4 regions of the Lysinibacillus sp. NPDC093688 genome follow, and region 1 is predicted to be linked to each of the others. Evidence: riboswitches for the same ligand, from Rfam matches in the RefSeq annotation. Region 1 holds a riboswitch; each other region holds the start of a gene.
What was found. Region 1 has a riboswitch for cobalamin ahead of ACQKN2_RS09820 (hypothetical protein). Riboswitches for the same ligand answer to the same signal wherever they lie in the genome.
Positions count from the first base shown of each region.

Region 2: linked by a shared signal. The riboswitch ahead of ACQKN2_RS04580 (hypothetical protein) and the one ahead of ACQKN2_RS09820 (hypothetical protein) in region 1 are both predicted to bind cobalamin.
Region 3: linked by a shared signal. The riboswitch ahead of ACQKN2_RS13455 (hypothetical protein) and the one ahead of ACQKN2_RS09820 (hypothetical protein) in region 1 are both predicted to bind cobalamin.
Region 4: linked by a shared signal. The riboswitch ahead of ACQKN2_RS02195 (ribonucleoside-diphosphate reductase subunit alpha) and the one ahead of ACQKN2_RS09820 (hypothetical protein) in region 1 are both predicted to bind cobalamin.

Region 1 covers NZ_JBNNUX010000009.1:92,856-100,634, forward strand. The annotation lists gene ACQKN2_RS09815 (GTP-binding protein) at 1-757, shown strand, start outside; gene ACQKN2_RS09820 (hypothetical protein) at 1,276-2,040, opposite strand; cobalamin riboswitch at 2,292-2,475, opposite strand; gene ACQKN2_RS09825 (amidase family protein) at 2,560-4,029, opposite strand; gene ACQKN2_RS09830 (hypothetical protein) at 4,353-5,033, shown strand; gene ACQKN2_RS09835 (DUF4181 domain-containing protein) at 5,254-5,691, shown strand; gene ACQKN2_RS09840 (methyl-accepting chemotaxis protein) at 5,804-7,054, opposite strand; gene aspA (aspartate ammonia-lyase) at 7,479-7,779, opposite strand, start outside.
Region 2 covers NZ_JBNNUX010000003.1:172,112-179,890, reverse strand. The annotation lists gene ACQKN2_RS04600 (putative RNA methyltransferase) at 1-637, opposite strand, end outside; gene ACQKN2_RS04595 (MATE family efflux transporter) at 637-2,022, opposite strand; gene ACQKN2_RS04590 (tyrosine-protein phosphatase) at 2,437-3,204, opposite strand; gene ACQKN2_RS04585 (ABC transporter substrate-binding protein) at 3,801-4,766, opposite strand; gene ACQKN2_RS04580 (hypothetical protein) at 4,768-5,310, opposite strand; cobalamin riboswitch at 5,509-5,698, opposite strand; gene ACQKN2_RS04575 (hypothetical protein) at 5,927-6,475, opposite strand; gene ACQKN2_RS04570 (NlpC/P60 family protein) at 7,096-7,779, opposite strand, start outside.
Region 3 covers NZ_JBNNUX010000015.1:76,614-84,392, reverse strand. The annotation lists gene ACQKN2_RS13470 (MerR family transcriptional regulator) at 1-126, shown strand, start outside; gene ACQKN2_RS13465 (class I adenylate-forming enzyme family protein) at 119-1,621, shown strand; gene ACQKN2_RS13460 (acyl-CoA dehydrogenase family protein) at 1,623-3,290, shown strand; cobalamin riboswitch at 3,348-3,530, shown strand; gene ACQKN2_RS13455 (hypothetical protein) at 3,619-4,008, shown strand; gene ACQKN2_RS13450 (ABC transporter substrate-binding protein) at 4,103-5,068, shown strand; gene ACQKN2_RS13445 (FecCD family ABC transporter permease) at 5,065-6,066, shown strand; gene ACQKN2_RS13440 (adenosylcobinamide amidohydrolase) at 6,063-7,529, shown strand; gene ACQKN2_RS13435 (cob(I)yrinic acid a,c-diamide adenosyltransferase) at 7,535-7,779, shown strand, end outside.
Region 4 covers NZ_JBNNUX010000001.1:430,026-437,804, forward strand. The annotation lists gene ACQKN2_RS02175 (histidine phosphatase family protein) at 1-457, shown strand, start outside; gene ACQKN2_RS02180 (bifunctional adenosylcobinamide kinase/adenosylcobinamide-phosphate guanylyltransferase) at 406-798, shown strand; gene ACQKN2_RS02185 (ECF transporter S component) at 1,089-1,583, shown strand; gene ACQKN2_RS02190 (hypothetical protein) at 1,580-2,263, shown strand; cobalamin riboswitch at 2,373-2,562, shown strand; gene ACQKN2_RS02195 (ribonucleoside-diphosphate reductase subunit alpha) at 2,724-4,937, shown strand; gene ACQKN2_RS02200 (ribonucleotide-diphosphate reductase subunit beta) at 4,951-5,991, shown strand; gene ACQKN2_RS02205 (ABC transporter ATP-binding protein) at 6,267-7,779, shown strand, end outside.

The DNA.
Region 1 (7,779 bases):
AGACATTTCATTTAGCGAACCACAGATTTTGTATATGGAAACGATCGCCACAACTGTGACAGGCTATGGTCATTTTGAGCCATTAAAACATTACGCAGAAGTCCATTTATTGATGGAGCCAAATACACGCGGTACCGGCAATACATTTGTCAACGCATGCCACGCGGATGATTTATCAGTTGGACATCAACGACTCATTGAAAAACATTTATTCGAGCGCGATCATCATGGGCTGTTAACCGGTTTCCCCGTGACAGATATTCGCTTCACGCTCTTAACGGGTCGCGCACATATTAAACATACTGAAGGGGGCGACTTCCGTGAAGCAACATTCCGTGCATTGCGGCAAGGGCTGGAACAAGCAGAAAATGTATTACTAGAGCCATATTACCGCTTTAAGCTTAAGGCCTCTAGTGATTTTATAGGTCGCATGATGACCGACATTCAGCAAGCTGCCGGTACATTTGACGCGCCCATCATAACTGAACATGATGCGATTGTAACCGGTCGCGCCCCTGTCTCAACATTTATGAACTACAGTACAACCTTTGCCGCCTACACCAATGGAAAGGGCGTACTCTCACTACAATTTGATGGCTACGATGCGTGTCACAATACAGAAGACATTATTGAGCAAATTGGCTACGATAAGAACGCCGATCCTGAATATTCATCCTCTAGTATTTTTTGCGCAAAAGGCAAGGGCTACTCCGTTCCATGGCACGAGGCACAAGCAGCGATGCATTGTATTGACTAAATTTTTAAAAACAGGACATGATTTGTTAGATCAATGTCCTGTTTTTCATGTTTCGTGGGTATTATCTTGTCTCGCGCGGGTATTTACCTTTCTTCCGCGGGTATTCTTGCCTTCCGCGGGTATTTGCTTTCCTTCCGCGGGTATTTCCTCTGCTATCGCGGGTATTTGCCTTTCTTCCGCGGGTATTCTTGTCTCGCGCGGGTATTTGCTTTCCTTCCGCGGGTATTTCCTCTGCTATCGCGGGTATTTGCCTGCCTTCCGCGGGTATTCTTGCCTCGCGCGGGTATTGCTTTCATTCCGTGGGTATTTCCTCTGCTATCGTGGGTATTTACCTTTCTTCCGCGGGTATCTTTGCCTCGCGCGGGTATTTGCTTTCCTTCCGCGGGTATTCTTGCCTTCCGCGGGTATTTGCTTTCATTCCGCGGGTATTTCCTCTGCTATCGCGGGTATTTGCCTGCCTTCCGCGGATATTTCCCCTGCTATCGCGGGTATTCATCTTCACTCCGCGCATATTTAATTCACAAAGCTTGTATCATTTTCCGTGCCTGTTTGAAAATGCGGTATGAAGGTTCCACAACAACGTAGCTATGGGAATGAGAGAAATCCATTAAAACCTTGCCAGGTCTACTTTTCAAAAGTTGTAAATTATCAATCAGTTCGAGCAATAGTTCATGACCGTTACCACGTGGGTGCCAGTTTAAATGATAATCATTTAGTTCCTTCACCGCTTTTAAAAATTGATGATACTCTCGCTCTACAAAATTAATCAGTTGTTTATTTTTATGAGCTACTCGTGATAAATCGTCTAAATATACTTCATAAAAACGCATCACTATCGAGCACAATAAATCATTCACCCGAGCAGCACTTAGTATTGGCTTAGGAGCATGGGAAAGTCGCTCTATATTTGGTTTTGCACGAGTCGAATCAATGCGTGTAATTAAATGATACTGCTCTCCATTCACCTCGTACACAATTGGATTTGTCGGCATATACATCATAAAATCATTTGTTTTTGTTTTTAGTTGATCTGTAATAGTCGCCTTTGCAAAAAGGTGGCCATTAAAACTTTCATTTTGAATCCAAATAATATCTTTGTTATATAAAATTTTATCAAACAATCGTTCATTACTAATAAGATTGCTAGCTATTAATTGATCGACAAGTGATTCTACAACCATTCTTGTGGTAGCTTTCTTGGCAACCTCAGTGCGTGGCTGCTTACAAATTTTCATTTCTACATATTGCGATTCCTGTGCTGTACATTCATGAATATTCGTCATAATTCCATCCTCTTTTCGTACATATTTTCCAAAACGGAAGTCTTCTTTCGCATAAAAAAAGGATCTCCTACAATTAGAGGAAATCCTTCATTCTATCTTTTTCATTCATCACATAATGTCAAATTATACCCAAGAATAAAAGAACTGCCTTGAAAGCGATTACCTTCTTTTATTTTGGGCGTTTGACGTACAGTGACGAACAGAGCATTCTGTTTTGTCAACATGCCACCTCCTATTCCTCGTAGGGTTATGGTGTGTACTCATAATAGGCAGGTATCCTGACTCATGATCATCGCTACCTTTCCCCTTCCCGTCGTTAAACAGTGGTATATGAAAAGTCGCTCACATTTACAGTTGCGGGACAGTGTTGGATTTGCACCAACTTCCCTTTTAAGTAAATTGCACGCAATTTACACCTATTACTCCACGCTATTCAGTTGTTAAGAAACTGGAAAATACCAATTCCCTTACTATTAATTGTAAAGTACTGTATTTTCAAAGTCAATTGAGTCTGGGATCTTATGACAACTCAGGAGCTTTTCGTAAATTACTTGCTTGTTCATATGAAAATGCAAGTTTTATTAAAACATCTTCACTAAATGCAGTCCCTGCGAAAGTTATGCCAAACGGTCTGCCATTTTTCATATACCCTGCTGGGACGGCAATAGACGGATATCCAGCTTTCGCGCTAATTGTCGAGCCTATATATGATGGAAACATAATCGCATCTAAGTCATATTTTTTTAATGTATAATCGATTCCTTGTTCTTGAGAAAAATACAAATCCTCTAATTTGGCATTTAAGTATTCAGAATCTCTTAACGTGTTCGGTAATTTCTCTCTCGATTCCAATTTATCCTGCCCATATTTTAACGACTTTTCTTCCGATAGTTTATTAAATTGAATTAACTCAGAAATAGAATGTACAGGAATGTGAGAAGGTAGATTTACAAGGAAATTATTTAAACTATGCTTAAATTCATATTGCGGTACTGCCCATTTCCAGTCCCTATGGAAAGAAGGAATATCGATGTCTTCAAAAATAATGGCTCCTTGCTCTCTTAAAACCTGAATTGCCTTATTAAAAAGGGTTTCGTCATATTCCTCTGACTCATAATAAGTTTTGGAGGCATTCGTATAAACACCGATTCTAGCACCCTTTAATCCTGTAGCTTCTAAAAAGATTGAGTAATCTTGATGTATCCTTCCTTCGCTTTTATATGTAGCAACGTCGTCTTGATCTACATCCGTTAATACGCCCAATAAAATAGCTGCATCTGTAACCGTTCTTGCCATTGGCCCTGCTGTGTCTTGAGAGTATGTAAACGGAATAATGCCCTGTCGACTAATGAGCCCAACAGTCGGTTTTATGCCGACTACTGAATTTGTAATAGCAGGACTTAAAATCGAGGCATCTGTCTCCGTTCCAATTGATAGAACAGCAAAATTCGATGCCACTGCTACCGCCGACCCCGAGCTGGATCCTCCAACATAAAGTTCTGGATCTCCATAAGGATTAAGTGTTTGCCCACCTCGAGAACTATACCCCGCCCACATCGTACTCGACATACCGTTCGCTAATTCAGTCATATTTGCTTTCCCTAAAATAACAGCCCCCGCTTCACGGAGTTTTTTTACTAGATATGCATCCTGCTCAGCTAAATAGTTTTCTAACGCTATTACGCCTGCACTAGTATGCATAAAATCTTTCGTTTCGATATTGTCTTTTAAAACAACCGGAATTCCGTGTAGAGGTCCTCTAACCCCTTTTGTCACTCTTTCCTCATCTAATGCTTCAGCAATAAATATCGCTTCAGGATTAATTTCAAGCATAGAATTAATTCTCTGACCATCTTGATCATACTTAGCAATTCTGTGTAAATAATACATAGTTAATTCTTTTGATGTGATCTCACCATGTTCCTTAGCTACCTGAATATCAATTACTGACAATTCTTCTCTAAGAAAGCTATTAAAATTTATCCCCATTTAGTTTCCCACCCTTCTTTACTCATCACAAAACGGCATTCAAATTTTTAGCGAGGTTCTATAAATATATTAACATAAATTCTAAAATAACCCAGACTTTAACAGATCGGTTATAATGTATGTAAAACGGTTTAGACCTTATCGTATCGGTAATTGTATAATCAATCTCTTCTGTTATACATTTACCATCTAATAATCAACTCAAAGCAGCTTATTGTATAAACATAAAGTTACTTCCCACTTTTCTCATCCCAATATTTGTAAATATGTTATAATTCTATAAAGCGACTAATTATTCTGTCATTTAATTAGCTTTTTGTGAGGTGAAGGTTTTGAAAAATTATATGTTTGCAAGAGCTATACTGGTAACCTTCTTTTTAACAGGGTGTGTAAATGAAAAAATAGAAAATGCAGAACCTTCAAAACTTTCGACTGATGAAAATAATAAGTTATCAGATATTAAAGCAACTCCTCTCCAATTAACTCCAGAGCAAAAAGAAAAGTATTACAAGGAATATATTTCTCTTGTAGAAAAAGTAAATGAAAAATATAATGTAAACTTTGTAATAGAGCCAATATCAAAGTTTACAGATGAATACTGGGTTGAAGTTAAGGATTTTGAAAAGATGTTAAAAGAAAGAGTAGATGCTTCAATTATCGTGTCAAAAATTAACGATGCTTATTCCCCAACTTTTGTGCCAAAAACAGTGGAAATACATATAGGTTCAAAATTAGAGATTATTAGTTTTGAAGGCTCTTTTGAAACGCAGTTAAATTTTAATAAACCTTATGGTAGACAGTTGTTCTCAGCTATGAACTCTATATCTTCGAAAATTGAAAATGGTAGCGGTAATTGGATACAAACAGGATACAACTATTCAATTGTCGATGGAGGTCGCTCTTATCTTATTACTGTGGCTGGAAAATACTCCAATCGCGGTATTTCTTCTCCTCATATCATAGAAGTAGAATATTATTGCAATAAAAATGGTGGTATTACTTGATGATAGAAGACAAATGTCATATTAAACGTCTTTAAAAAATACCCCTAACATTCAATCTAAGGACATGTGTTTGAATGTAACTCATAGACATTACGCATTCCAATCTCGCTCTTACAAGCATGCATTTCTCATATCACTACCAAGTAATACTCTTCGATGCTACATTCTCTTTACAGATAGAATTTTCAGTTAGGATAAAAATGCCCGGTTTGAGAGGTGAATGACATTGAATACTATTATTATCGAACTAAGAACATTAATGCTTTTTCTAATTGTGCTACTAGTAATAATTAGTCTTTTTGGATTTGCCATAAGGAAGTTACTAGGTGCCGAGAGAAAGAAATGGTTTTCTTATAATTATCTGAACGAAAGACATAGAAAACTAGATCTGTCGGTACGAATATTTTTTACGACTCTATTTTTAATTAGTACGTATTATACAATTTACAATGATATGGTTGAAATTGCTTGGTATTTTGAAACATGGTTTATCATAATTATCTCTTTAATAGCCTCTGAAATAATACGAGCATTTATGGAATGGAAATACGCAAAAAATAGAAAAGACTTTGTTGCTACTATTGTAGAAATGATGTTTGTGATTACCATAGTATTTTTTACGATAAAAACTAATTTTTTCGGCTTATTTAATAGTTAATTCGGAAGCTATTAACCGCAGGTAATTAAGTAGACCTCACTTTAAATAGAAAAGGCTATTTCGCAGAAAATCCCTCTGCAAAATAGCCTTTTTTGATGGATAATGTTACACATTAATGTCCACTAAATCTCTGTGTAAGCTTTTGTAAATTTTCAGCTTGTTTACATAGGTCTTGTGACACTACCATGTTGACCGCTTGCATAGAGGCACTTTGTTCATCAACTGACTGTAGAACGACCTCTGTGGAATTCGTTAAACTATCCATCCCATTTGCGATTGTCGAAACTAATTTTGTAACCTCATTCGCACTACTTGTAAGCTCTTCAGCTGTTGCGGAAATATCCTCTAGCTGGTTCGTCATTTTGCTAACATGCTGAGAGATCGTACCAAATGACTTTGTAGCCTCATCAATGACATAGACGCCCTGCTGAACGTTTTTCAAGTCTTCTTCGACAGAGGTAGCTACTTGTTTTGTATCGCTTTCAATGCCAACTACTAGCTCGACAATTTGAATAGCCGAATTCTTAGATTGCTCCGCTAATTTTCGAACTTCTTCCGCTACTACTGCAAAGCCTTTACCATGCTCTCCTGCACGCGCCGCTTCAATCGCTGCATTTAATGCAAGTAAATTCGTTTGATCTGTAATGGCCGTAATCATGTCTGTCATAGATTTTATATCTGTCATTTTGCCTGATAATTGCTGCATTAATTGACTTGTTTTTTCTGTAGAATCCGAAATGAATTCCATTTGATTTTTAGCTACGTGTAAAATTTCCGCACCATTACCTGCAATGTCATTTGCTTCTTTAGCATGATCAAATACATCTTGCGTAGCCACGGTAATACGTTCAATACCATCAGCAGTTTCCTGCATAGCTATAGCACTTTCATTTGCAGACTGCGCTGCTTTCTTAAGACCCTCAGTCGTATTCTCCATTTGTGAATCAACTTCGTTTACAGCATCTGTAATTTCATTTGTACTTGCTGATAGCTCCTCTATGCTCGCTGATAAATCTGTAGAACTACTAGCAATTTTTTGTGTCATCGTATGTAATCGTTCCTTCATCTCAATAAACGCTTTAGCTAACTCTGCAACCTCATCATTGGAATTTATCTCGATAGGAGAAGTGTCCATATTCCCCTCAGCTATAGCTTGGGCGGAAACTGCTAATTGTTTAATTGGCTTGATAATTTTATATTTCACATAGAAAATACAGGAAATGGTCATCGTCATTCCTATTACTGTTAATAAAGTGGATAGCCATTCTAATGAGGTTAAATTTGTCAGGTCTATAATCAAAATAACACCCATGAGAACATTTAAAATAGAAAAGCCAATTATACTTTTTTTCCGTAAACTCATACTAAATTCCCCCAACTATAATATTATTCATAGAAATAATTATAGTTTAAATATCCTAAAATTCATAGAAAAAAGTTCAACTTTTGTAAGAATAAAGAATCACAAAAGGAAAAGTGTTTTCATATTGTTCAAAACTATTTTGTATAAGATGTGATATAAAAGTTTGACTCTTCCTTAAGGCTGATTTCCGTAAAGACAAGGGGGGGTGTTGGGCCAACAAATGTTTTCTGCGCGAAAGCGGAGCGCCAGCGGCAAATGTTTTCTGCGCGAAGGCGAAGCGTTAACAAACATTCGCCCATAGGAATGTAACCGAAACGGAAAACATCCCTATTAAGCAGCTCCACATTCACCAAGATTCCCTTGACCATTTTAATTTCAACAACAAAAAAGCACTTTGCTCTAGACAAAGTGCTTTCATCATAAATTATTTTAATTTCATAATACTTGATCCAGCAATACCTGGATGAGTCATCTCATATGGATCTAAAATTAAATCTAATTGTTCTTTCGTTAGTACACCCTCTTCAAGGCAAAGTTCACGAATTGAACGACCAGATAAGATTGCTTCACGTGCAATTCGTGCAGCTACTTCATAGCCAATATGCGGGTTCACTGCTGTTAGTACACCAACGCTTTTTTCCACATATTCTTTCATACGTTCTTCGTTTGCTTCAATATCCTTCAAGCAATTTTGTGTAAATGCTCGGAACACGTTATTCATAATA
Region 2 (7,779 bases), on a different contig from region 1:
GTTCATTCGAATACGACTCTTTAGTAGAATCCGCATATAATTGCGCTCGAAGCTCATGTAAGTACCCGCTCTGAGGTACAACCTTAACAACACAACCATTCTGAGTTAACAGACGTTTAAATTCTTCGTAATTGGCAGGCGATAAAATATTTAATATGGCGTCGAAGCTCGACCTTGCAAATGGACTTTTCGCTAAATCACCGACACACCAAATTTGCTCTGGATAATGTCGAGATGCAGCAAGGATGCCTTCCTTGGCAATATCAATACCAATTCCTATCCCATGTTTCTTTGCCATAATACGAGCTAAATGTGAGCCCTCACCACAACCTGTATCAAGCACGGTTTCTGCATTAGCAATTAGCTCTCCGATTTTATCTTCTACTACATCATAGATACCACTATCAATAACCGCTTTTCGAGATTCAAAGAGCTCTTTACTGTACTTAGAAACAGCACCATGTGTCAGCATATTGACGTATCCCTGTTTGGCAATATCAAAAGAATGATTTGAAGAACATACTAATCTACCTTGCTCAAAAACTTCCATTGATTCCTGACAAATCGGACAAGCAAAAAGCTTTATATTTTTATCCATTAACGCTGCCCCTGCAGCTCTTTTAGATAGTGCCCCCATTAATTTTCCTCCTTCTGTTCTGTAGGTGAAATAAGTGCAAAACGCTCCCACTTACGACTTCTCCATCTAAAGTATACGATAACAGCTCGCATCCATTCATCTGCCGCAATTGCTAGCCAAATACCTACTAACCCCCAATGTAAAACGAATACGAACAAGTAACCGAGTGGGAGGCTCATACATACCATTGATAAAAAACCAATTTTCACCGGAAATCTTGCATCCCCTGAGGCACGTAGCGAGTTAATAACTACTATATTCATAGTACGCCCTGTTTCAAGTAGAATACTTAATGCTAGAACCGATGCACCGATGGCTATAACCTCTGGATTATCTGTAAAAACGTGCATAAGTTGCTGACGGAATATCGTCACAACTGCAACCATAGTAATCGTAAAGGCAAAAGCTGCCCGTACACTTGTCCAAAGCTGGTCATAAGCTTGATCCTTTTTACCAGCACCGACATTTCGTCCAATAATTATAGCTGTACCTGTTCCGATGGCAATCGCAAATAAATACGTAAACATCGAAATATTCATGGCATATTGTCTCGCAGCAAGTGTCTCTGCGCCTAAATACGTTGCATAATAAAGGAAGATAATTTGACAGAACTGATAAAGCACCTGCTCAAATGCTGACGGTAAGCCTATATTTAATATTTTTTGAACATATTCCTTTGAATACTCGAAATAATATTCTAGCTTTACTCTTACTTCCAAGACTTGATACAACAGCCAGAAAAACACAAGAACTGCTAAACCACGACTTATCACTGAGGAAATAGCCGCACCTTTTACACCTAACTCTGGTAATCCTAAGTTACCAAAGATTAAACCGTAGTTTAAGACAACGTGTAACACATTCATACCTAGTGATACATACATCGTTTGCTTTGTCCATCCATGTACACGGATAATCGCTGCTAACGCATTTATAATTGCCTGTAAAAAAATAAAGCTTCCGATGATTACCAAGTAGCTTTGAGCGTATTTAAGCACTTCCCCTTGCAAATTCATCATGGTCATTAAATGACTTGAAAAGAAGAAAAATAAAACACTCATCATTAGTCCAACGATCAAATTCATCGTTACTGCTAAAGCGGAAATCTTCGCAGCTTCAAAAATGCGCCTTGAACCTAAATATTGAGATACAACAATGGAAGCACCATTACCAACTACTTCAAGTATTAAAATTGCAATATGAATATATTGATTGGCTGCACCAACTCCTGATACAGCATTATCTGATAAAGCACTGAGCATAAAAGTATCGGCCAGTCCCATTAACATAAATAAAAATACTTCTAAAAATATCGGCCATGTTAAATGGAATAAACTTAACCTATCTGTCTCTTTAATATCACTTTCTCTTAACGTATCTGCCAATACTTTTCACTTCTCCTAATCGCTTCGTAAATATTTCACTTGCTGTTAATCTTTCAACTACCTTCTTTGCCTTCGATACAGATTAATTACTGCCCAATCAATTATGCCTCGGCATAATTGCGTCCGGAATCGGCTTTGTGCTTGCACAAAGAACTCCTTTTCGATTCCGTGACATCCGCCGGGGGCTTTAACTTCTTTCAGCGGGTGTTTGGACACCCGCTGAAAGAAGTTAAAAATATATAGTATCTTATCATAGATTTTTAGACTGTAAAGAGTTTTTATAATGAAACAATCAAATATGCCTCGGCATAATTACGTCCGGAGGCTTTAGGGCAACAGGAGTTAAAAGATTATGCAAAGCTACTATAATACGCAAAAAATCCCTCTCACAATTTTATGTGAAAGGGTTTCTTATCATAGTAAGCAATAGTCCTGCAATTGCTGACGTTTTTCAGTTGTTAACCCAAACTCTTGCTCTAGAAAAGCTGATTTCGAGCCATATCGGTTATCCATTGCATCAAATGCTGCTTGTAAATAGTCTTCACGGGCAGACATTAAGGCATAAAATTGCTGTAATTCTTGATCGCTATAATCTTGCTGCATGGTCTTAGCCATCCGTTCGACTAAGGGATGTAAATGTACATTTGTATCTAAATAGTCCTCCATTATCGTTTCCACAGGTACATCTAAAGCAAGTAAAATAAGTGCACTGCCAATACCTGTTCGATCCTTCCCGACTGCACAATGATGAACAAGCCCTAAATTTTCAGGTTGTTGAATCGTTGCTATTAACTCTTTGAACGAGGCATTATTAAAAGGCATTTGTGCATAAAATTCTCGGAACATCTCCGGGCTTACAACCTTATAAAAATCTTTTCCACCAGCGTTTGTAGGCATCTCAAAAGCATGATTTCCCTTAGCTGGTATTTGAATATAATTAGCATTAGGGAATCTCGGATTAGGATTATTTTGAGCCTCATGGTTGTCTCGATAATCAAAAATTGTTTTCACACCTAGCGTTTCAAAAAGCTCCTTATCTGCTGTCGTCATTTTACCAAGTGCCGCTGAACGATAAATCAAACCATTCTTAACAGCACGCCCATCTCTCGACTTATAACCACCCATATCCCGAAAATTATAAACTGCCTCAAACGGAATAATCTTTATATCAAACTGTTTCACTCACTGCACCTCTTCCTGTTAGCAAGCATACTTATCTCTATTTTATAGAACAATTCGATATAATACCAATTTTCGAACTAGGAAATGTCATACACTACTTAGAGCGATGAGGGGATTTATTTGAGCACTTCTTTATCTGGGCGGAGCAGGTCGGTGGTCGTATTTCCCGATCACTTTTCCTCCCAAGCGGAGCAGTTATCCACTTTACCCGATCACTTTTTCATCCAAGCGGAGCAGTTATCCACTTTACCCGATCACTTTTCCTCCCAGGCGGAGCAGTTATCCACTTTACCCGATCACTTTTCCATCTAGCGGAGCAGTTATCCACTTTACCCGATCACTTTTCCTTCCAAACGGACCAGTTATCCACCTTTCCCGATCACTTTTCCTCCCAGGTGGAGCAGTTATCCACTTTACCCGATCACTTTTCCTTCCAGCGGAGCAGTTATCCACTTTACCCGATCACTTTTCCTTCCAGCGGAGCAGTTATCCACCTTTCCCGATCACTTTTCCTCCCAGAGTAGGTCTCCTTCTTACCCATCAAAAAAGCTGCCCTTGATAAAGGACAGCTCGAAAATACTATTTTTCAATAATAATTATTTAAATAACTCAGGGTATACTGCTTTTGCGATTAACTCAACAGCTTCGCCAATACGCGGACCTGGGCGATTTGAAATATCAGTATCTATAGAATAAACCGCTTTATTTTGAATGGCCGTGATTGAATTCCATCCATCACGAGAAAGAATTTCTTCCGCTGAGTTTTTCACATAGCTTACTGTTGTTAAAATGACTTCTGGATTTTTCGCAATGACATCTTCCTCAGATACCGGTGCCCAGCTTTTAAGGTCAGCAAAAACGTTGTTAACATTTGCAGCATTTAAAATCTCTTGTTGGAATGTACCAGAACCAGCTGTATAGATATCTGGCTTTGGACTAATTTCTAAGTAGACATTTTTGGGTTTTTTCACATCTTTAACTTTCGCTTGGACATCTGCAATTTTAGCTTTAATATCTTCATTTAACTTTTCGCCTTTATCTTCAATTCCCATAACCGTTGCGACTTGTTCGATATCCCCATAAACATCATCAAATGATTTAGCTGATTGAATGGCAAACACTTTAATACCCGCATCCTCAAGGCCTTTTAATGCATTTAAATTTTCTTCATCTTTGCCTCCAGTTGTATAGGCAATAACGACATCTGGCTTTAGGGCTAAAATACGCTCACTATTGAATGTTGTAGAATTAGAGACGCGCTCAATTTTTTGTGCTTCTTCTGGATACGTATCAAATTCTGTTGCACCAACGATTTTATCGCCTACGCCTAGAGCAAATAAAATTTCTGTATTACTAGGTTGTAATGAAACAATAGTTTTAGGTACTGCATTAAACGCTACTTCTACGCCACGGTCATCCTTAACTTTATAGCTAGTTTTCTCAACTTGTTGAGCTTCCTTAGAAACAGTTCCTTCATTTGTATCTTCTTTCGTGCCACAGCCAACTAATACGAGTGCCAGCATCAACACAGAAAGCCATTGCAGCTTAAACATTTTCTTCATTTCATTGATTCTCCTTTTTCTTTTTCATCGGGTATGACTTACTAATAAACGGTATTTCAGCAATACCAGCATGCTGATTCATATAGACAGCCATTACAAAAAACACATTGGCTAGCAATCCTAAATAATCAAAGAGAATAGCTGGTACTTCGCGTTCTTCAGACACTTTGTGCAAAACACGATATGATTTTTTCGCCTCACTACGGCATAAATGTAATGTAGTAGCCGCCTCTATTCCTTGAGGTAATACAAAGTTTTGTATTTCATCCTTAACATGGCTAACATAGAAATCATAGCGATCACTTAGCCAAGTCAAATCATCTTCGGTTACCGCTAATTTACCTCGGACTGAGCCATTTACATGGTATGCCATTGGCAAAATGGCTAGCAAATCATCTGCTACTACCTCTACCGTTTCTTTTTTCACCGCCGCCAATGCTACACCAATATGCGTTGTTAGGCTATCTGTTCGAATTTCAAAATCTACTGTCGATGCCTTTTCACGCATAAATGGATAACAAGAATAACGTGCATCTTTTTTCAAATCTAAGTCCCCGCTTTCCTTCATGAAAAATTCTTACCTTATTAACACCCGGCTTACATTAGGTGAATTATAAGTGCACATAAAAAAAACGTTGTTCCCACTCCTAAGGAAACAACGAAAAATAACATAAATATTGTCGCATAGATACGACATAGCCTATGTATTTGCCGCATATCCTCCTAGCTTCCGAAGAGTTATCTATACGTTCAAACAAAGGTCGGTCTCCTGGCTTGCACAGTTCACTACGTTCATAAAGAACCTTCCCATCGGATAATTCGACAGTGGTATATCTTTATAATTCCTGTACTTACAGTTGCGGAAACAGCTTCGGTTTTTCACCGAATTCCCGATTATGCTATAGTTCAGCACCTTTATTCTGCAAGAATTATTCACTTGTAATGCAGTTTAACATAGATTGATAGGAAAAAATAGCTGTGGAATTTAGAATAAACAAATTACGATGGATAAGAATCATGCAGGTATTACCTTATGCACGCGGATATATTCACTGCCCCCACGGGTATTCATCCTGCTCGTGCAGATACTTGTTATGCTTCATGGAGTAAAACATTTTATTTTTTCATACGTTATAAAAAAATTAGCTATTTCAAAACTTTTACCGGATGGCATTCTTATATTTCTTTTTGGATTTAATATCTTCTTCTTCCTCAATTAAACGTTGTGCAATCTCTAGTAGTTTTGGGTCATTTGTTGCATCGAATAGCTTTTTAAAGGAAACTATAATATCATAGCGTATTAATGTCGGGTGTTTTTCGTCTAAGCATGTTTGATACCTTTTAGCCAAATATGATACGACTAAATCTCTTTGTACTTGCCCTGCTAAGCCTATTTTCCAAATTGCCTGTAAAGTATGCCTCACAGTGACTGTTTCTTCATCATACGTTACTGCCCAAATCTTTAAGAAGTCCTCTAATACTCTTTCTTCAGGATCACTTTTTGCTGCCAATGCGCATAAAAATTGTGCAGCACTTGCACGCACATGACCATTTTTGTATGTAAGAGTCTGAACAAGTTGTTCCCAAACTGAATATGTCCAATCAACTGGCTCCTGCATAATTTTCATTAATTCTTCGTATGATTTGTATTGAATATCACGGTCACGCTCTGTTAAATTACTAAAAAGTTGCAAAATCTCTTTTTCCATGATTCATCCCTACCTTTATTGTTTCAGAACGAAAAAAAATAATGCACTTGTAAGTGTTTTCTCATTTCCCATCATTCGTTACTTCGCTACTACAAAATAAAAGTCTCAAATAATTATAATTTCAAAGTAAGATCCCTACTTGTATATGTCAAAATTATCAGAAACGAGGTTCAATATGCAAGGAATACTTTCTTTTAGCTATATGAAGACATATTTTACTCGTTAGAGGTGTCACACTTATCAGCCTTTGCTTTAATTCAAGTAAAATACGCATTAATGATGACAATCATTCTATGAATAAGTGATGTTATTTCTTTTCTCGGCTCCATCTTCATTTTTGTAACTGGTCCTATAGTAGTAAATATATCTACTTATGTAAATTTATTCTTCACAGAAGTTATTTTACTCATTATTGATCGAGTAGTCGAGCCTAAATTAATGGATAACCATATCTGTTTGCCTGCTAGGTTTACTCGTAGGTTTTTAACTATATTTTAAATAGTTGATTTTTACGGGATAACCTCCAATACCGTCAAATAATAAAAAAGGTTATCCTTGTAATTTCTTTTACAAAGATAACCTTTTCGCTATTTAAATCGTCTATATTTTAGTACGGCTTTTTAAATACGACCGAAGCCTACTAAATATTGATTCCACCAATCAAGTGATTCAATGACAACACCTTTATTTTGAGCATCAATCATCGTGTTGTTTCCTAAGTAAATACCTACATGCGCTATACCCGAACCATAGCTGAAGAATACTAGGTCACCTACACGTGCTTCACTTGCTGAAATACGTTGTGTTGCTAAATATTGTTGTGATGCTGTACGTGGTAAAGATACGCCTGCTTGTTGGTAAGACCATTGCACAAGACCTGAACAGTCAAATCCTGTCGATGGGTTACTACCGCCCCAAACATAGCTACGACCTAGGAATTGTTTCGCAGTTGAAATAGCATCACCTGAAGATGCAGTGCCTGACCCTGAACCAACAACGACTTTTTGTTCTGATTTTTCATTGTTAGCTTTGCTACTATTGCTAGCATCGCTATTATCATTATCGTTACTGTTATTATTGTTGTTTGTTGCTTGTACAACTGGAGTAGCTGCTTGAAGTGCACGTAAACGAGCTGCCTCTTCCTCTGCTGCTTTACGTTCTGCTTCTAAACGCTCTTCTTCTTGTTTCGTTGCAATTTGTGCCTTTAATGCAAGAGATTTTGCTTCATTTTCAGCTTTTTTAACTTCCATTTCGCTTTCCTTCTCTTGAAGCTCTTGGAATTGCTTTTGAAGCTCTTTTTGTTT
Region 3 (7,779 bases), on a different contig from region 1:
CAAAAAATTCAAGAAGTTAATGGCAAAATAGCAGAGCTGGTACAGATGAAAAACGAGTTACAGCAGTTACAAGGCATGTTTACAGAAAAATTAGCGACTTTAAAGGGAGAGATACATGATGAATAGTTCGAATTTGTTAGCGCGTAATGCGCGAAAGTACCCTATGAGTGAAGCGGTTGTTTGTCAGGGCAGACGAGTGACTTATCGTGATTTAGATGAGCAAGTGACACGTCTTAGTCATGCTTTAGTAGAGCAGGGTGTGCGACAAGGCGATAAAGTAATCATTTTTATGCCAAATGTTGTAGAGTTTGTTGTTTGCTATTTTGCTATTCAGCGCATCGAGGCTATTGTCGTTCCAGTAAATGCGAAGTTCACGCTGCAAGAGGTCGAGTATGTGGCACGGCATGCTGATGCTAAAGCTATTCTAGTACATGAGGCGATTTTTGCAGCAGTCGAAAACATTACGGTAGTCCCTTTAAAAATCAAAACGGGTCAAGAGCAGGCTGGCTGGCTAAACTATGAATCACTTATTCTACATGCAAGCACGCAAACAATTGATTGCCAGTTGAATGAAGATGATGTCTCAACGATTTTATACACATCGGGTACAACGGGAAAACCAAAGGGTGTGTTGTTTAGCTATCGCAATATTTTAACTGTAGCGCAAATGATTGCAGTGGAAATGGAAGTAAAGCCAGAAAGCCGAATCCTTCTTATGATGCCGTTGACGCATTCAGCCCCATTACATTTATTTTTAATGGCAGGTGTACTTGTAGGCTCAACAAACGTGTTAACACCAACGTTTACACCTGATTTATTGATTGATTCAATGGAGCAGGAGCGGACAACGCATTTCTTTGGGGCACCTGTTGCATATTTGTTAACTGCCCAACTGCCAAGATTGCAAACAGCTGATTTATCATCGATGAAGTGGTGGGCTTATGGTGGGGCACCGTTATCACAAAACGAAGTCCAGCATTTACAAAAAGCTTTCAGAACAGAAAATTTAACCTGTGTTTATGGCTTAACAGAGGCTGGTCCTAACGGTTCAATATTGTTTGGTGAAGAGCATGCAACGAAGGCGGGGAGCGTTGGGCGACGTGCACCACTTGGAGCGGAGCTGCGTATTATCAACGACAATGGAGAAGATGTCAGTGTAGGTGAAGTAGGAGAAATTGTGATATTCGGTGAGGGCAATATGCAGGGCTATTACAAGGATGATATCGCAACAAAGGCTGCATTTATAGATGGCTGGCTAAAAACAGGTGACTTAGCTCGTTTAGATGAGGACGGCTATATTTGGATTGTCGATCGTAAGAAGGATGTCATTTTTTCAGGTGGTGTGAATATTTACCCGAAAGAAATTGAAGATCGTATGTTGAGCTATGAGGGGATATTTGAAGTTGCTGTAATAGGTGTACCACATCCGGAGTGGGGAGAAACGGTGAAAGTGGTTTATGCTGCTAAAACAAATATTGACGAGAACGGACTGAAAGTTTATTTAGAGAAGCATCTTGCTAAATATAAAATTCCACGCATTTTTGAACGTGTGGAAGCGTTACCACGAAATGCATCAGGCAAAATACTAAAACAAACTTTGAAGGGACAAGAGGTGAGATAGCATGAAGGTTTTACAACAGGAAGAAATGAAAACAAAGAACTTTTTTAAAGAGAATGATACACTTCATAAAGTTTTAGAAATGATGCTAGATAAAGAGTTTGCGGAATATGCAACACGTGAGCTAACAGATTTCGGTGAGCTTTGTGCAGGAGATATTGATGTGAGAGCCAAGCATACGGATAGAGAGGGTGAACCTCGATTACAAAGATATAATGCTTATGGTGAAGAAGTGTCAGAGATTTGGGTCAATGACGGCTATAAGAAAACAATTGAAGAGACGTACAATACCGGCATTGTTGGCTATGTGCATAAGGATATTCCGCAACTAAGTAGAAAGGGTAACTATGTGTATAGCTTTGCTCAAGGCTATATACTATCACATGCTGAACCAGGCTTTTACTGTCCTGTTACGTTAACGATGGCAACTGCTTATTTACTTGATCATTATGCGAGTGATGAGGTGAAGGAGCGCTTTTTACCACACGTTTGTGCAACAGGAGAGACAGAGCTATATGAGGGGGCTACATTTTTAACGGAGCGCCAAGGTGGCTCTGATGTTGGGGCGAATGTTGTGGAGGCAAGAAAGGACGGCAAGCAGTATCGTTTATATGGTGAGAAATATTTTGCATCTAACGCAGGAATGTGTGGAGTAACCATGGTATTGGCACGCATGGAAGGGGCTCAGGCAGGCTCAAAGGGTTTAACATTGTTTGCAGTTCCATGGAGAAATGATGATGGCACAGTTAATAATCTGCGCGTTCGGCGTTTAAAGGATAAACTTGGTGTTAGAGCAGTACCTTCTGGTGAGGTGGAATTTGATGGTGCGCTAGCGTATATTGTAGGTGATCCAAATAAAGGGATTTACTATATGTTGGAGGCGCTTAATTTATCAAGAATTTGCAATGCGGTTGCTTCAATCGGCATTATGCGCCGCGGCTATTTAGAGGCGAAGCATTATGTGACAAATCGTCATGCCTTTGGTAAACCTTTAACGCAATACCCTATGATTCAGGATACACTAGGGAAATTTGCTGCCAAACTTCATGTAGAAGTTGCTACGGTTTTTGACCTTATTCAGCTGTACGATAAAGTAACTAGTGGACAGGGGAATAAAGAGGACATTATTTTGAATCGCTTGTATATTGCGATCATGAAAAAAGAAACGGCAGAGCAAGCTGTACATTATGCTAGTGAAGCCATTGAATTACATGGCGGAAACGGCTATATTGAAGATTTTGTTACACCACGGTTATTAAGAGATGCACAGGTACTTACTGTGTGGGAGGGGACTGCGAATATTTTAGCTTTAGAGCTCATTCGATTAGTTGATAAGTTTCATGTGCACGAAATGTTTGTGCGTGTCATGGAAGAACGTCTAGAAAAACTAACTGACAATCCATTAGTCGAAATTGTCGTGAATCAATTGGCAAAACTAGATTCAACTTTGCAAACATTTAGCCGTTTAGATGATGCAACGAAAACGTTCGAGGCAAAAAAGGTCGCAGAGAAAATGGCACATTTATATGAAAGTGTGGTAGCAGTCGAATGGGCACAAAGATTCGGCGGCAAATATGAGAAGCTAGCAGATATTTATTTAGAAAACACATGGTCATTGCGTGAAATGGGTGCACCAATGAAAACGGTACAGTATTTTTCAGATATAGTTTAATCGATTAAGAGTCGTCTCGAATGGAGGCGACTTCTTTGATTTTCATGTATAATAAAATCAACTGAATATTATAAAGGTTCTTTACTTAAGTAAAGTGAAAAGGGAAATCGGTGTAATTCCGATGCGGTCCCGCCACTGTATGTGTGAGTTTTTTCAATCTGCGCCACTGAAAATTTCGGGAAGGCTTGAAAAAGCGTATGAAGCACGAGCCAGGAGACCTGCCTTTATAGAAAACACGTTGTAGCCTACGAGGATAGGATGGTGGATTTTGTATATGTATATTGTGCAAATTTGACCCCCTCATTTTTTATGATGAGGGGTATTTGTTTTGAAGATGAATATCGATAAATTTGAAAAAGTGGGCGATAAACTCAAAAAGTTGGGCGATAAACTCAAAAAGTTGGGTGATAAATCCTCAACGTTGAGCGATAAACCCAAAGTGGGTGATAAATCCGCAAAGTTGGGCGATAAACTCAAAAAGTTGGGCGATAAATCCACAAAGTTGGGCGATAAATCCACAAAGTTGGTTGATAAACTCAAAAAGTTGGGCGATAAACCCTCAACGTTGGGCGATAAACCCAAAGTGGGTGATAAATCCGCAAAGTTGGTTGATAAACTCAAAAAGTTGGGCGATAAATCCACAAAGTTGGGTGATAAACTCAAAAAGTTGGGCGATAAACCCTCAAAGTTGAGCGATAAACCCAAAGTTAGCCGATAACCCACAACCTCGAGCGATAAAAACCTAAAATGTATCGATCAATCAGAAAAACAAGTCGCTAACTTTATGCACAGATAGACTAAGGGGGATTCACATGAAGAAATTTTGGAAAATAGGATTATCTGCATTTTTAGCTGTTGGCTTGCTTGCAGCATGTAACACAAAAGAGGCGACAAATGACAAGTCGTCATCTGCTGAGCAGCAAGAGACATCAAAAGTAAATCAAGCAACATTCCCAATGACGATAACGGATGCTACTGGCAAAGATATTACGCTAGAAGCACCTCCTGAAAAAATAGTCTCTCTCATTCCAAGTAACACTGAAATTTTATTTGGTCTTGGCTTAAATGATGAAATAGTGGGTGTAACAGATAATGACGATTATCCACCAGAGGCTACTAAAAAAGAAAAAGTTGGCGGTATGGATTATAATATTGAACAAATTATTGCGTTAACGCCAGATATCGTTTTTGCACATGCATCGGGTATGGTGAATTCAAAAGGAGCAATTGAACAGCTTGAGGCTGCAGGTGTGAAAGTATTTGTTGTAGCGGATGCCAAAAACTTTAATGAGACTTACACGACGATTGAACAGCTTGGTCATGCAACAGGAAAACTTGAAGAGGCTAAAAAAATAGTCGCAAATATGAAGGCAAAGGTTGCAGAAGTTGAAACAAAACTTGAGGGTGTTAAGCCTAAGAAAGTTTTTGTAGAGTCGTCTGATGAGCCAGAAATTTATACAGCGGGTAAAGGTACATTTATGAATGAAATGCTAGAAATGATTCATGCCGAAAATATAGCAGCAGATTCAAATAACTGGTTTAAAATTGATGCTGAACAAATTATTGAGAAAAATCCAGATGTCATTGTTGTGGCATATAGTTATGTACCGAATATTTTAACGAAAATTCCACAACGTCCAGGCTTTGGAACAATTACTGCCGTAAAAAATAAAGCCATTGTACAAGTGGATAAAAATACGACAAGTCGTCAAGGTCCTCGATTAGCAGATGGTCTTGAGGAATTAGCAAAGGCCGTCTACCCAGAGGCGTTTAAATGAGTAAAACAATTGTAGCCTATGTAACAGCAATTACGCTTTTAATCATTAGCATCTGGTGTGGTGTGGCGATAGGCTCAGTTCATATTCCATTAGAAGTATTGTGGAATAAGGCCGCTGATGAAACAGCTGCCAATATTTTATGGAAGATTCGTTTACCTCGAGTTCTGCTAGCAGGGCTTGTAGGGGCATCACTTGCTATTGCAGGGGCAGCTTTTCAAGGTTTATTAAAAAACCCTTTGGCTGATCCTTATACGTTAGGTGTTTCCTCTGGTGCATCAGTGGGCGCAGTGATGACGATTTTCTTTAGTGTCTCAATACCTGTAATCGGTCATTTCACATTGCCAACCTTTAGTATGATAGGTGCCATATTGACGATGGTAGCTGTTATGGGCTTTGCTAGAATAGTAGACCGCTCACTAAAAATGGAAACTCTTATTTTAACAGGGGTTATATTTAGTTCATTTTTAGGTTCCTTGATTTCATTAATGATTGCATTATCTGGTGAGGAGCTACGCCAAGTGATCGGATGGCTGCTTGGCTCAGTATCGATGCGTGGTTGGCCTTACGTTCAGATGATCATCCCGTTTGTTATCATTGGTTCCATTATGCTTTGGACACAAAGACGCGAGTTAAATGTTCTGTTATATGGAGAAGAACGTGCGAAGCATTTAGGTGTCAATGTTAAGCGTAGTAAATATATTATTTTAGTAGGTGGATCCATGTTGACAGGAGCAGCGGTAGCTGTTTCTGGAACGATTGGCTTTGTTGGTTTAGTTGTTCCTCATATGACGAGAATGGTCTGGGGTTCAGATCATCGTCATTTATTGCCATTATCATTTTTAAATGGGGCAACTTTACTAATTATTTGTGATTTAATAGCAAGAACAATTATTATGCCAAGAGAGCTGCCGATTGGTGTCATTACTGCATTTATTGGGGCGCCTGTTTTTTCCTATATTTTTTATAAACAACGTAGAGGCAAGGGGGTACGGGCATGATTGTTGTAGAACATCTTTCCGGTGGCTATGAAGACGTACCGATCGTCCAGGATATAAGTTTTTCCGTTGAAAAAGGTAAAATACTAGGGATTTTAGGGCCGAATGGTAGTGGAAAATCCACACTGTTAAAAGTAATAAGTGGCATACTACCAGCAACAGCAGGCACTATATTAGTAGATGGTAAAAATAGTAGCTCTTACAGTGCGCGTGCATTAGCAAAGAAGATGGCAGTGCTGCCACAATTACATGCTAATGCCTTTTCAAACAGTGTAAGGGAAGCGGTATCGCTTGGACGTTATCCACATCAAACAGGCTTCTTTTCAAGCTGGACTGATCGTGATGAACAAGCAGTGCAACAGGCAATGCTGCAAACAGGTGTGAAACGCTATGAACAGACACCAATGGAATTTTTGTCGGGCGGTGAACAGCAAAGAGTTTTTGTCGCCCAAGCTCTTGCACAAACTGCGGAAATATTGCTGCTAGATGAGCCGACCAACCATCTAGATATTGCACATCAACGTCAAATTTTAGATATGGTGCGAAAGGAAGCAATAGAACGTGGTTTGACTGTTATTATGGTACTACATGATATGAATTTAGCTTCTCTTTATTGTGATGAATTATTACTAATGGAGGAAGGACGGATGCGGGCATTTGGGGCGCCGCATGAAGTATTAATCGCTTCGCAAATCGAAGACGTCTATCATGCCCGAGTGGCAACTTATGCACATCCGGAAATTCCAAAGCCTCAAATTACAATGATGCCAGCCTCGGTTGAACATCAGCAACGTGCTGTCATTAAAAAAGAAAATTTCGCTGTTACAGATCATTACATTAAACTTCAATCAGAGTTTCCTTTAAAAACGGTGTCCTCAGCTGTCCATAATCCGGGCATCGGCTGGTATGATTGTCTGTTAAATCGCTCTGTACCAATAGATTACGTGATTAATGATGTAAAGAGAGAGGTTGCTGAATTTTTACAAAAGGAGCACTTTTCATCTACAAGTACAGTCGTCATGTTAACAGCTGTCCCAACAAATCTTGTAGCTATTAACGAGTTTCAAGCTTCCTTTGGTAGCGTTCTTGTGGCTGTTACCGCTGGAGTTGGTAATGCTGTTGATGTGTCACGTGTACATGAAAGACAAGATGAACCATATATTGGTACTATAAATACGTGGGTCATCGTGAATGGCTGTTTATCAGAGGAAGCGTTTTTCCAAGCAATGATGACAGCTACTGAGGCGAAAACAAAGGCATTGCAATCAGAAAATATTCGTGATGAGCTTAGTGGTACGATTGCGACAGGTACTGCTACAGATAGTTTATTGATTGCAGCGACACAAAAAGGGGAAGAAATGCTGTACGGCGGTCCCATTACTGATGTAGGTAAGATCATCGGTAAAGGTGTTTTTGAAACAACTGTACAGGCGATAAAAAATTACAAAAACTGTTCTAGGAGATGAGAGAAATGAAGCTTTACACGAAAACAGGCGATACAGGGAAAACAAGTCTTATCGGTGGACGCGTTGACAAAGATAGCTTACGCGTAGAGACATATGGGGCCATCGATGAATTAAATTCTTTTATTGGTAAGGCTATTAGTGAACTAGATCGTGAGCTATTCAAGGATATTCTAATTGATTTAGAAACGATTCAACATGAGCTTTTTGATGCAGGTGGTGACCTCGCTAATGTCATGAAGGAGCGCCATTA
Region 4 (7,779 bases), on a different contig from region 1:
TGGTAGTGATTTACTGCGCTGTAGGGAAACCGCGGCCCGTTATTTTCCGATTGCAACATACGTGTCTGATAGACGATTTCGAGAGTCAAACTTCGGAGAATTTGAAAGACTCACATATGAGGACTTACAATCCGATCGTCGTTATTGTGCATGGTTAGATGATCCTGTACAGTCACCGCCTCCAAAGGGGGAAGGCTTTGATATCTTTTGTGCTCGTGTTATGGAAGGGTTCACAGCATTACCAAAAGGGGAAGATGTGTATCATCTCGTTGTCCATGGTGGCGTTATTCGAGCACTTCTCGTAGCCTTTGCACCAACTGAGCAACCTTTTTGGTCGTATCAAACACCGCATGATAAAATATTTTCTTTAACGTTTACAAGAAAGGCTTGGGAGGAGGGAGCGAGATGCATGTCTTTATCGGAGGAGCCTATAGTGGAAAAACCGACTATGTCATGAAATTACTTGCAGGTCAAAACGTTGAGCTAATGGATGGTACTCTACCTGATGGCACTCCTACAAGTGATGTATTGGTTATTAAAAATATAGAGAGTTGGCTCGTAACACAAGATCTTGAGGATGATGAGCCGCTTGTCAGAACCATTTTGACAAGACTAAAGACACTTGAAGAAAATTGTACCTTGTATATAATAGTGACCGATATGGGACGTGGCGTTGTGCCGATGGACAAACAGGCACGATTATTACGTGATACATGTGGGCGTTTGTACCAGGCATTATTTGCTGAAGCAGAACGAGTCGTCCGCATTTGGTACGGTATTGGGGAACAAATCAAATGATATAGTTTTTTATTTAGGTTCTCATTAAAAAGATAGGGATGACATTCGCTAAGGCGTATGGCGTGTATATAGGTTGATTGGAGTGAGGTGTGGCTCATCAGACGCCTCCAGGAAGCTTTGCTCTGCACGAAAGCGAAGCGTCAGCAACAAATGTTTTCTGTGCGAAAGCGAAGCGTCAGCAACAAATGTTTTCTGTGCGAAAGCGAAGCGTCAGCAACAAAGCGCCCAGTCGGAACGGAAATCAACCTAGCGTTAGGATAAACAAAATGTAAACGGAAAGAGGAAATGGGATGGATCGACAAAAATTGATGAAATTGACGCTCACTGCCATGGTAGCAGCAATTTGTGCAGTGGGTGCAGTTATTAAAATTCCTACATTTATTACAACTGCAGCGCTTGACTCTGCACCTGCATTTTTGAGCGTTGTATTTTTATCACCAGTATTAGCTGGTGTTGCGGGAGTCATTGGGCATTTTATCTCAGCCTTGACTACTGGCTTCCCTCTAGGACCACTACATATAATTATCGCAGTGGAAATGTTTATTGTTGTATGGATCTTTGGGGTTATGCATAAAAAAGGAATGCATTTCTGGAAATGGCCTGTGGCACTTATATTAAATGGTGTCGTGGCACCTTTACCATTTTACTTTATCATTAGTCCGGCATTTTACTGGACGTCATTGACTAGTCTTCCACTGGCAACACTTATAAATTTAGTGATCGTTGCGGTTGTGATGCCAATTCTGTCGAAGGTGTTTGTGCGTAAGGAAGGTCGAGTCCATTGAGAAATGCAATAAAAATAGGTGAGCTGATTGCGACAACAGATAATGCCGCAGCAATTGGCGAAAAGCTACAAGATGTTGTGTCTGCTCCAGATCAACTTACGGCATATTTTACCGCACGCGTTACATTTTTAGAGCAGCTTGCTGCAAATGCTTTACCAAGGCATATTTTACTTGCTAATTTTTCAGGGGATGCTGCATGGTCTCGTTATGTTGCAGGCATTCAGCAAGTTTTTGATGAGGCTGGTCTTATTTGTCCGCAAATAGACGGTAGCACAGAGTCCAATATGCCGACTTTACAATCAGGTTTGTCAATAACGATGCTTGGTGAGCAACAAAAACGCACAGCAACTAAGGATGAGCAGCTAAGTTGGTACACATATGGGATGCCACTTGTAGGCAATGAAGTCCTTGCACAGCCTGAAGATATCGCACTGCTACAACCTGTTTTCCAAGCGTGGAAAGAGGGAATAGTGCAGCAAGTATGGCCAGTAGGATCAAAAGGTCTGCAAGCAGAATTTACTCGACTTTTTGGCGAGCAACAGGTCAAAAGTTCATTAGATGTTGAGAAAACGGCTGGTCCATGTGCAGTAGTTTTGCTAGGAATACAACCAGAAAAAGAGCAGCTAGCACAAAAATATTTTCCTAGAAATTTTGAAAAATTACGTAAAACTGCATTGTAATCGGGCTTGCTTCGAGAAAAAGTAGCACTTTAAAAATTTAAAGGGGCAAAACGCCTATTGCAAGTATAAACACAATATGTTAGATTTGTTTAGGAGTTAAAACACAATATATAGTAGTTTGGACGAGCGGTACCAAATGTGGTTTAAAAGGGAATTCGGAAAAGAGTCATCTTAGGCCGAAGCTGTCCCCGCAACTGTAAGTGCTGACAAATGATGAATAGGCCACTGTGAAGAACGGGAAGGTCATCATTTGGAGGAAGCATGAGCCAGGAGACCTGCCAACTTGTTCAAGACAGCAACACATTCTTCGGGGATTGAGAAGTGGAGGCGAGAGATTTGTCCACTTCTTAGTGTGCATGTCCTTCATTTCCATTTCCGATTTTACAGCGATCACGTAACCGATAGATGTTGCGTGATCGCTTTTTGTGTTGCTGGAGAAAGAAAGGGAGAGAATGTATACATGACAATTCAAATCGAACAGCAAATTGCTAAGCTCAAGAAAAGTTATACGGAGGATGAACTCGAAAGTTTTGTAAGATTATCGGATCGCTGGCTACGAAAAAACGACAATGCGACATTTGAAGCATGGGCGGATGCGATGATTTTACAAACGCTTAGCCTAATTGATGAGGAGGAGCCTTACTGGACATTTGTCGCAGCTCAAGTTTATTTAGAAAAACTGTATGATCAATTTGCAATGCGCCGTGGCGTTCCAGTGCAGGATGTTTATAAAGGTTTCCCAGAACAATTAGCACGCTATACAGAAGCTGGTTTGTATCATGAATGTTTAACAACAAAATATAGTGAGCAGGATCTTCAAGAACTCGCTTCCTATTTAGAATCAAGTCGAGATGAATTGTTTACGTATATTGGCTTAAAAACATTAATGGACCGCTATGTAGTTCGTGATTACACGAAAACACCAGTGGAGCTACCACAGGAACGATGGATGGTCATTGCGATGACCCTTATGCAGGATGAAACAGAAAATCGTTTAGAAAAAGTACGTGAATCTTACTGGGCAATGAGTAGTTTATATATGACTGTTGCCACACCGACTTTATCGAATGCAGGTAAAACACATGGTCAGCTATCTAGCTGCTTTATCGATACAGTAGATGATAGTTTACAAAGTATTTATGATACGAATACAGATGTCGCTACATTATCGAAATACGGCGGTGGCATTGGCGTTTATATGGGCAAAATTCGTAGCCGAGGCTCATCAATTAAAGGCTTTAAAGGCGCATCAAGTGGCGTTTTACCATGGATTAAACAGCTTAATAATACTGCGGTTTCAGTCGATCAGCTCGGTCAACGACAAGGAGCTATTGCTGTCTATTTAGATATTTGGCATAAAGATGTCTTTACGTTTTTAGATTTACGCTTAAACAATGGGGATGAGCGTTTGCGTGCCCATGATATTTTCACAGGACTATGCTTACCGGATTTATTTATGGAAACGGTTGAAGAGCGCGGGGAATGGCATTTATTTGATCCACATGAAGTGCGAGAAGTTATGGGCTTTTCATTAGAGGATTACTACGATGAGAAAAAGGGTGATGGCTCTTTCCGTACTAAATATGCGGAATGTATCGCGAATCCATTATTAAGTCGTGAAGTCGTGCCAGCGATTGATATTATGAAGCGAATTATGCGCTCACAGCTTGAAACAGGCGTGCCGTTTATGTTCTATCGAGATGAAGTGAATCGCATGAATCCGAATAAGCATGAAGGAATGGTATATAGCTCGAACCTGTGTACAGAAATATTCCAAAATATGTCGCCTACTGAATTTGAGTCTATTACCCTTGAAGATGATGTCATCGTAACACGTCGCAAACCTGGAGATTTCGTTGTATGTAACTTATCATCTATCAATTTAGGTAGAGCTGTACCGGCTGGTGTTTTAGAACGATTGATCCCGATTCAAGTACGTATGTTAGATAACGTTATTGCACTTAATACAATTCCAGTAAAACAAGCAGAGCGTACGAACTTACGCTACCGTGGTATTGGGCTTGGAACATTTGGCTGGCATCATTTATTAGCGTTGAAAGAAATTCAATGGGAGTCTGAGGAAGCTGTAGAATTTGCGGACAAGCTCTATGAGGAAATTGCGTATTTAACGATTCGTGCTTCTAACAATTTAGCATGTGAAAAAGGGGCATACCCACTATTTGAAGGCTCGGATTGGCATTCTGGTGCGTATTTTGACAAACGTGGCTACGACAGTCATAAATGGAACGAGTTACGCGCAGCGGTTGCTGAAAAAGGAATGCGTAACGGTTATGTCATGGCGGTTGCACCGAACTCATCAACATCCATTTTAGCGGGCAGTACAGCTACGATTGATCCTATCTTCCAAAAGAGTTATTCAGAGGAGAAGAAGGATTACAAAATTCCAGTAACAGTACCAGATCTATCACCTGTGACAACTTGGTATTATAAATCTGCTTATTTCATCGATCAAAATTGGACAATCAAGCAAAATGCTGCACGAGCACGTCATATCGACCAAGGCATTTCACTTAATTTATACGTTCAAAATACGATTAAGGCAAAAGATTTACTAGCGTTGCATATGAATGCTTGGGCGAGCGGTGTGAAAACGACATATTATGTACGCTCAACGTCTGTAGAATTGCTAGAATGTGAGTCTTGCGCAAGCTAGGAGGAAGTTAATAATGACAACTATTACTAAACGACAAATTATGGATAAGGAAGCACCAAACCGTTCAACAGGAATTGTGAACGGGCGCTCTTCTAACATTTTAAACTGGGATGATGTGCGTTTTAGCTGGGCTTATCCTAAATATAAAAAAATGCTAGGGAACTTCTGGACACCGTTTGAAATTAATATGAGCAATGATGTCAAGCAGTTTCCACAGCTATCAGCAGATGAACAGGAATCCTTTTTAAAAATCATTGGCTTACTAGCGCTATTAGACAGTGTACAAACCGATTTTGCCGGGAAAGTAGCGGACTATTTAACAGATTCAAGCTTAAATGCATTAATGATTATTTTAGCGCAACAAGAGGTGATCCATAATCACTCTTATTCTTATGTGCTATCAAGTATTGTGAACAAAGACGAGCAAGATCGTACGTTTGACTTTTGGCGTACAGAGCCAGTGTTAGAGCGACGTAATGAGTTCATTATTAAGGGCTACCATGCATTTTCGGAGGAGCCAACTGTTGAAAATATGCTAGAAGCGATTATTTATGATGTGATTTTAGAAGGTTTATTCTTCTATTCTGGCTTCGCTTTCTTCTATCATTTAGCACGCAATCAAAAAATGGTGGCCTCGTCGACGATGATTAATTATATTAATCGCGATGAGCAGCTACATGTCGATTTATTTGTGAAAATTTATCAGGAGCTATTAGAAGAATATCCTGAATACGATACACCAGAACGAGCAGCTCGTGTACAGGAAATCTTCCGTGAAGCGGTTCAGCTAGAAGTCGATTGGGCCAATGAAGTGATTGGCGGTAAAATTGATGGCCTCGATGTTGAAGATGTGCATGATTATGTACACTTCTATGCGAACGTACGCTGTAATCAGCTTGGCGTGGAGCGTCCATTTGAAGGCTATCGCAAAAATCCATTGAAGTGGGTAAAAGCGTATGAGGATGTTGACTTAGGAAAAACAGATTTCTTCGAGCAGCGTTCCCGTCAGTATGTAAAGGTTAATGTAGAAGATAACGGCTTTGATGATTTGTAATACTAAATACACCTCAATGTTGAAATAACATTGAGGTGTATTTTTTGTGAGGGTGGACGGGTCAGGGGAAAACGCTCAGGTAGAGAGGAAATCCGCTCTCGGGTTGCAAGGAGAATTACATAAGAGCTTGAACAACAGTTACAGTACCAAAACAAACATATAATATTCAATCGTGTCCCGAATATTACGTTACCCGAAAAATCAATTGACACTTGAGAATGATTTTCAGTTATAATTAAGAGTGAATGTGATTTAAATGGAACGGAGTCGAAGGAATGCAAGCAATAAAACAGTTAGGAGGGTTTTTAGGGCCCTATAAATTTTTTACCTTGATTGCACCATTATTAATGGTACTAGAGGTAACGATGGATTTACTTCAGCCGACGATAATGCAGCATATGATTGATACGGGTATTGCCAATAGCGACAATACGTATGTGCTGAAAATGTTCGTCTGGATGCTAATGAGTGCGATATTTGGACTTGTTGGTGGGATTGGCTGCTCCTATTATAGTTCGAAGGCAGCTATCCATTTTGCATCGGACGTTCGTCAGTCACTTTATGAAAAAATGATGACATATTCGGCAAAGGAACGTGACACTTTTACAACAGGGAAGCTTATTACGATTTTAACGAGTGACGTAGAAAGTGTTCAACGCGCGTTTATGATGACGTTGCGTATTTTTGTGCGTGGTCCTTTATTATTTATTGGAGCCGTTATTATTGTTTTTGTGACGGCACGTGAGTTATTTTCGGTACTCCTTATTATCGTGCCAATCTTAATTATCGCGATGTACTTTTTCACCAAGTATTCAGGTGTCCTGTATCGTCGAGTGCAGGAGGCAATTGATGGTGTTAATACGAAGCTTCAGGAGAACTTAGCGGGGATTCGTGTTGTGAAGGCGTTCCGTCGTGAAACGCAACAGAATGAACAATTTGGCGCTCTAAATGATACGCTGACGAAGCGCTTTATTACAGCCGAGCAAATTGTTGGCGTGCTCGTGCCGTTTACGATGTTTGTTGTCAATCTAGGAATTGTAGCAGCACTTTGGCTTGGGGCCATTAAAGTAGAAGCCGGTACATTAAAGGTTGGAGTGATTCTCGCTTTTATTAACTATTTAACGATTATATTAAATGGATTGATGACTTCTAGTATGGTATTGATGCAAATTGCACGTGCTATTCCTTCAGGAGAGCGTATCGTGGACGTCTTAAATAAAGAAGTAGCGGTCAAGGAAGCGGAAAATCCACTTACAGCACCAATTCTAGGGGCGATTGACTTTCAAAATGTGAGCTATCGTTATTATGAGTCGGCTGAGGATGTTCTGAAAAACATTACATTTTCCGTGAAGCCAGGGCAAACGGTAGGTCTGATAGGAAAAACAGGTAGTGGAAAATCAACGCTAGTGAAGCTATTACCACGTTTGTTTGATCCAACGAGTGGAGAAATACACTTGGATGGAAAGCCTCTAAAGGATTATGCATTATCCACTTTACGCAAACATATCGGTTTTACTTCTCAAAAAGCATTACTGTTCTCAGGTGCAATTGACCATAATATCCGTCTTGGTAAGGAGTATGCAACGTCGGTGGAATTACAGCAAGCTCTAGATGCAGCATGTGCCACTGAATTTGTGGACCGACTGGATAAAGGGTTAGCGCATGAACTTTCACAAGGGGCAACCAATCTCTCTGGCGGTCAAAAGCAGCGATTAGCGTTAACGCGTGCACTCGTTAGGCAGCCTGCTATTTTAGTGTTGGATGATACAACATCTGCTCTTGATAGTG